2 regions of the Streptomyces sp. NPDC054887 genome follow, and region 2 is predicted to be linked to the other one. Evidence: riboswitches for the same ligand, from Rfam matches in the RefSeq annotation. Region 2 holds a riboswitch; the other holds the start of a gene.

Region 1 (3,244 bases), on a different contig from region 2:
GCCGGGTCGGGGCCCGGGGTGGCCTACCTGGCGCACGTGGCGGGGTTCTGCGCGGGCTTCCTCTACGCCTGGGGGCGCGGTCGGCGTACGGATAGAGTGAGGACCCCAGCGCCGGCCACCGAGGGAGAAAGCCAACCGTGATCACCGCGATCGTGCTCATCAAGACCAGCGTGGACCGGATCCCCGAGATCGCCGAGTCGATCGCCGCGCTGGACAGCGTCAGCGAGGTCTTCTCGGTCACCGGGACGTACGACCTGATCGCCATGGTCCGCGTGGCGAAGCACGACGACCTGGCGGACGTCATCCCCGGCCGGATCAGCAAGATCCCGGGCGTCGAGGGCACCGACACGCACGTCGCCTTCCGCACGTACTCGCAGCACGACCTGGAAGCGGCCTTCGCGATCGGCCTCGACGCGTAGCAGCCCGGCCTCGACGCGTAGCGGCCGGCCGCGGCGGCGCGTGCGCACCGGCGCGGCCGGGCGGGCCGGCCGACGGGCCCGAGGGCCCGGGGCGGTCAGACCGCCGGAACGCAGCGGCCTTCCTCGGTGCGGTAGTTCCACTTCGCACCGTCCCTGACCAGCTCCTTGACCGCGCCGACGAACCGCTCGACGTGCTCGTCGGGCGTGCCGGCGCCGAAGCTCACGCGGATCGCGTTCAGCGACCGCTCACCCGGCTCCGCCTCCGGGGCGCCGCACTCGCCCGGATCCTGCGGGTCGCTGCCGAGCAGCGTGCGGACCAGCGGGTGCGCGCAGAACAGGCCGTCCCGTACGCCGATGCCGTACTCGGCGGAGAGCGCCGCGGCGAAGTGCGAGCTGTTCCAGCCGTCGACGACGAACGAGATGACGCCGACGCGGGGCGCGTCGTCCCCGAACAGGGAGAGCACCCGGACGGCGCCCACCTCGGCCAGCCCTTCGCGCACCTTGGCCACCAGCCGCTGCTCGCGCTCGACCAGGGAGTCGAAGCCGGCCTCGGTGAGCGCCTTGCAGGCGGAGGCGATCGCGTAGACGCCGATGACGTTGGGCGATCCCGCCTCGTGGCGGGCGGCCGTGGTGTGCCACTCGACGTCCACGCCGCCGTCCGCGCGGCGGGCGACCTTGCGCGAGGCGCCGCCGCCCGCGAGGTACGGTTCGGCGCTCCGCAGCCAGTCGGCACGGCCCGCGAGCACGCCGGAGCCGAACGGGGCGTACAGCTTGTGCCCGGAGAAGGCCACCCAGTCGACGTCCAGCTCGGCGATGTCCAGCGGGTGGTGCGGCGCGAGCTGCGCGGCGTCCAGCACGATGCGCGCGCCGTGGGCGTGCGCGGCGGCGGCGAGTTCCTTCACCGGCCACAGCTCGCCGGTGACGTTGGAGGCGCCGGTGACGCACACCAGGGCGGGGCCGTACGGATCGCGGTCGGCCAGTGCGCGCTCCAGCGTCTCGACCGCCTGGGCCGGAGTGCGGGGCGCGTTCAGGAAGTTGACCCGGGCGTCGCGCCAGGGCAGCAGCGACGCGTGGTGCTCGGTCTCGAAGACGAACACCTGGCAGTCGGCGGGCAGGGCGGCGGCCAGCAGGTTCAGCGAGTCGGTGGTGGAGCGGGTGAAGACGACCTGGTCGTCGTCGCGGCAGCCGAGGAACTCGGCGACGGTGGCGCGGCTGTTCTCGAAGAGGTCCGTCGACAGCTGCGAGAGGTAGCCGGCGCCGCGGTGCACGCTGCCGTAGTACGGCGCGTACGCCGCCACGTCGTCCCACACGCGCTGGAGGGCCGGGGCGCTGGCGGCGTAGTCGAGGGCGGCGTAGGTGACCTCGCCGCCGGTCACGAGCGGCACACGGACATCGTGGCCGAGAACGGGCAGAGGTGCACAAACAGCGCGGTCGGCGGCAGCGGTGGAGACAGACATGGCGAACTCCCGTGTGGGGCAGGCGAATTCACTGCGCCGGCGAGAACGCGGCAGCGCAGGTGAAGAGAAAAGGGTGTGCGGAAGTGGGGCTTCGAGCCCTATCGCATTCGCTTGCTCACGAGACTGCTCCCTTGAGGACCAGGACCCCAGGGTGTGCAGGGGTCCGCGCTTGCCGTGGACCTTTCTGTCCACGACCTGGTCTTCACCCGGGGCACCCCGCCACGGACGGAGGGTTGCCGGACAGCAAGCCGGGGCCAAAACGCTGTCACTCATGACCTGTCAAGCATCTTGCCACAAGATCGGGACGACGCAAGGCGCGGTCCGCCTCTTGAGACCCGTAAAGGGGCCGGGGACCGCGCCTCGCCTCGACGGGAACCGCGCTCAGGCGTTGCTGGCCGCCACCCAGCGCTCCAGCGCCGCGCGGGCCGCCCCCGAGTCGATCGACTCGGCTGCCCGGGCGATCCCGGCCGCGAGCTGATCGTTCAGCGACGCGTCGGACGGATCGAGGGCGACCAGCGCCGCCGCCGTGTTCAGCAGCACCGCGTCCCGCACCGGACCGGTCTCACCGGCCAGCAGCCGCCGGGCGACGTCCGCGTTGTACGACGCGTCCGCGCCGCGCAGCGCCTCGACGGGCACGATGTCCAGGCCCACGTCGCGCGGGTCGAAGGGCTGCTCCGCCACCGCTCCGTCCCGTACGGTCCACACCCGCGAGGTCGCCGTCGTGGTGAGCTCGTCGAGGCCGTCGTCACCGCGGAAGACGAGCGCGGAGTTCCCCCGTTCGGCGAGCACGCCGGCCACGATGGGGGCCATCCGGGCGTCGGCGACACCGACCGCCTGGGCCTTCACCCGCGCGGGGTTCGTCAGCGGGCCGAGGATGTTGAACGTCGTCTGCGCGCCCAGCTCCTTGCGCGCCTTGGCGGCGTACCGCAGGGCGGGGTGGAACTTGACGGCGAAGCAGAAGGTGATGCCCGCCTCCTCGGCCACCTCGGCGACACGCCGGGGCGTCAGCTCCAGGTTGACGCCGAGCTTCTCCAGGACGTCGGAGGCGCCGCTCGCCGACGAGGCGGCCCGGTTGCCGTGCTTGACGACCTTCGCGCCGGTGCCCGCGACGACGATGGCCGACATCGTGGAGATGTTGACCGTCTTGGCCAGGTCGCCGCCGGTGCCGACGATGTCGACCGTACGGCCCGGCACCTCGATGGTGTTGGCGTGGGCGTACATCGCCCGGACCAGACCGGTGACCTCGCCGACCGTCTCCCCCTTGGCCCGCAGCGCGACCGCGAAGCCGGCGATCTGGGCGTCGGTGGCCTCGCCGCTCATGATGCGGTCCATGGCCCAGGCCGTGTCGTCGGCGGAGAGGTCCTCGCC
Region 2 (3,244 bases):
GCTCGGAGACCATGTGCCGAACCTAGCCCGTCCGGATACCCCTCAAACGTGCGTACGGCTCACACCGGCCACAGTGGCCACCACGCCACTCCCGGCACCGGGGGAGTGCGCCGCCCTCACGCCACCCGCCGCGTCGCGTACTCCGCGATCTCGCACATCGGCGGCCGCTCCTCCGTGTCGACCGGGTGCGTCCGCGGTACGAAGCCGACCCCGTCCGCGCCCCGCTCGAACTGTGTCAGCGCCGGCCGCACGATGTTGCCGCGCGAGAGGCGGAGCTGGGCCGTCCGGTAGATCGTGGCGGCCATCCGCCCGAGCGCCTGCCCGTCCTGGTGGCGGTGCTTGCGCACCCCGACGTCGACCTGGGCCAGTGCGTCGAGGCCGACCGTGTGGAGGGAGTCGACGAGGAGGCCCAGTTCCACTCCGTAACCGACCGGGAAGGGCAGGCGTTCGAGCAGCGAGCGGCGTACGGCGTACTCGCCACCCAGCGGCTGGACGAACCCGGCCAGCTGCGGCCAGTGCAGGTTGAGGATGGGACGCGCGACCAGCTCGGTGACCCGACCGCCCTGACCTGTGGCTTCGCCCAGCGGCCGGTCGTACATCGCCTTGACGAAGTGCACGTCGGGGTCGGTCAGCAGCGGCCCGACGATGCCGGACACGAAGGAGGCGGAGAAGTCCTTCAGGTCCGAGTCGATGAAGCACACGATGTCACCGTCGGTGACGAAGAGCGACCGCCACAGCACCTCGCCCTTGCCGGGCAGTGCCGGTATTCGGGTGAGTACGGCGTCGCGGTGGACGACCCGCGCGCCCGCCGCGGTCGCCACCTGGGCCGTCCGGTCCTTGGAGCCGGAGTCCAGTACGACGAGTTCGTCGACCAGCGGGACGGCCTCCATCAGTTCGTGGCGTATCGCCGCGACGATGTCGCCGACGGTCTCCTCCTCGTCCAGGGCGGGCAGCACCACGCTCACGGTGTGCCCGCGTCGCGTCTTGGCCGCCAGCAGCAGGTCCAGCGGCCGGTCTGCGGTCGACCAGGACCGCAGGTCAAGCCAGCGCTCCACCTCTTCCAGCACGGCCTTCTCCCTCGTCCGGCGAGCCTGGCGCGGCTCGTCCTGTGATCCATCTCGCGGTGCGGACGACTGTCTCAACCGTCCGGGGGTTCGGTTACAGTCTTGAACAACGCGGAGGACCCTCGCATCTCGGGGGGCCCGCGGGACAAACGCGCCGGGTCCAGATCCGGCGCCACAGCGCTCATCCAGAGGGACTGAGGGAACGGCCCGTTGAAGTCCCGGCAACCATTCCGCCGACCGCGAGGTAACGGTGGGGACGGTGCCAATTCCGTCTCACGGCGAAACGCGCCGTGGGGAAGATGAGGAGAAAGGGCCTCGCCACCATGGCTGTGCAGTCTGCTGAAGCCGATGCAAGCACCACGAATTCCCTGCCCGTCGACCTGGGCCCCGCCACCGCGCTTTCCTGCCGCGAGTGCGGAGAACGATTCGAACTCGGTCCCATCTTCGCGTGTTCTTCCTGTTTCGGCCCGCTCGAAGTCGCCTACGAGCTGCCGCTCGGTGACCCGGAGCGCCTGCGCAAGCAGATCGAGGCCGGACCGGACAACATCTGGCGGTACGCGCCCCTGCTGCCCGTGCCCGCCGACGTGGCCGGCAAGCCGAGTCTGAACCCGGGCTTCACCAAGCTCGTCAAGGCCGACAACCTGGCCCGCGAGCTGGGCGTCACCGGTGCTCTGTACGTGAAGGACGACTCCGGCAACCCGACGCACTCCTTCAAGGACCGTGTCGTCGCGATCGCCGTCGAGGCCGCCCGCGCGTTCGGCTTCACGACGCTCTCCTGCTCCTCCACCGGCAACCTCGCCGGCGCGGTCGGCGCCGCCGCCGCGCGGGCCGGTTTCCGCTCGTGCGTGTTCATCCCGCACGACCTGGAGCAGGGCAAGGTCGTCATGGCCTCCGTCTACGGCGGCGAGCTGGTCGGCATCGAGGGCAACTACGACGACGTCAACCGCTTCTGCTCGGAGCTCATCGGCGACCCGCTGGGCGAGGGCTGGGGCTTCGTCAACGTCAACCTGCGCCCGTACTACGGCGAGGGCTCCAAGACCCTGGCGTACGAGATCTGCGAGCAGCTCGGCTGGCGGCTGCCGGACCAGCTCGTCATCCCGATCGCCTCGGGCTCGCAGCTCACGAAGATCGACAAGGGTCTGAAGGAGCTCATCGCCCTGGGGCTGGTCGAGGACAAGCCGTACAAGATCTTCGGCGCCCAGGCCGAGGGCTGCTCGCCGGTGTCGACGGCCTTCAAGGCCGGGCACGACGTCGTACGGCCGCAGAAGCCGAACACGATCGCCAAGTCCCTCGCGATCGGCAACCCGGCCGACGGCCCGTACGTGCTGGACATCGCCCGGCGCACGGGCGGCGCGGTCGAGGACGTCAACGACGAGCAGGTCGTGGACTCCATCAAGCTGCTGGCCGAGACGGAGGGCATCTTCGCGGAGACCGCGGGCGGCGTGACCGTCGGCGTGACGAAGAAGCTCATCGAGGCCGGCCTGCTGGACCCGACCCTCACCACCGTCGTGCTCAACACGGGCGACGGCCTGAAGACCCTTGAGGCGGTGGCCCCGACGACGGGCCAGTCCGCCGTCATCCGCCCCAACCTGGACTCTTTCCGAGAGGCTGGCCTCGCATGAGTGTCAACGTCCGCATCCCGACCATCCTTCGTACGTACACGGACGGCAAGGCCGAGGTCGCGGCCGAGGGGGCGACCCTCGCCGACGTCATCGCCGACCTGGAGAAGAACCACGCCGGCATCGCGGCCCGTGTGCTGGACGACCAGGGCAAGCTGCGCCGCTTCGTGAACGTGTACGTCAACGACGACGACGTGCGCTTCGAGCAGGGTCTGGAGACCGCCACGCCCGACGGCGCCGGCGTTTCGATCATTCCGGCCGTCGCCGGAGGCTGATTTCGGTCGTGTGAGTGGCTGATATTGCCCCGCACGCCTCTCCGCACGTTCATTGCCCCCTCCGCCACAGAAAGCGGAGGGGGCAATTCTGCATGGTTGAGCGCGGTACAGTTGGGGAAGCCCCCTCCGCCGCCTGTGCCGGACGCATATGAGAATGCGGCCCCGCGCGGTGAGAAGCAGTCAAAGTACCGGACCGAATTGCCCGCCCATGTGCGACTTGTCCGGACCGACTTGCCCGGGAAACCTGAGAATTATTCGCTTTCGCGCGTTCCCCCATGCCCAGATT

What was found. Region 2 has a riboswitch for S-adenosylmethionine ahead of thrC (threonine synthase). Riboswitches for the same ligand answer to the same signal wherever they lie in the genome.
Region 1: linked by a shared signal. The riboswitch ahead of ACWGH0_RS27550 (aminotransferase class V-fold PLP-dependent enzyme) and the one ahead of thrC (threonine synthase) in region 2 are both predicted to bind S-adenosylmethionine.

What each region holds. Positions count from the first base shown of each region.
Region 1 covers NZ_JBSGYQ010000061.1:14,308-17,551, reverse strand. Annotated here, with positions in the region: gene ACWGH0_RS27560 (rhomboid family intramembrane serine protease) at 1-141, shown strand, start outside; gene ACWGH0_RS27555 (Lrp/AsnC family transcriptional regulator) at 138-419, shown strand; gene ACWGH0_RS27550 (aminotransferase class V-fold PLP-dependent enzyme) at 515-1,876, opposite strand; SAM riboswitch class IV at 2,037-2,153, opposite strand; gene trpD (anthranilate phosphoribosyltransferase) at 2,258-3,244, opposite strand, start outside.
Region 2 covers NZ_JBSGYQ010000009.1:90,075-93,318, reverse strand. Annotated here, with positions in the region: gene ACWGH0_RS07560 (alpha,alpha-trehalose-phosphate synthase (UDP-forming)) at 1-13, opposite strand, end outside; gene ACWGH0_RS07555 (glucosyl-3-phosphoglycerate synthase) at 117-1,067, opposite strand; SAM riboswitch class I at 1,243-1,370, shown strand; gene thrC (threonine synthase) at 1,388-2,686, shown strand; gene ACWGH0_RS07545 (MoaD/ThiS family protein) at 2,683-2,958, shown strand.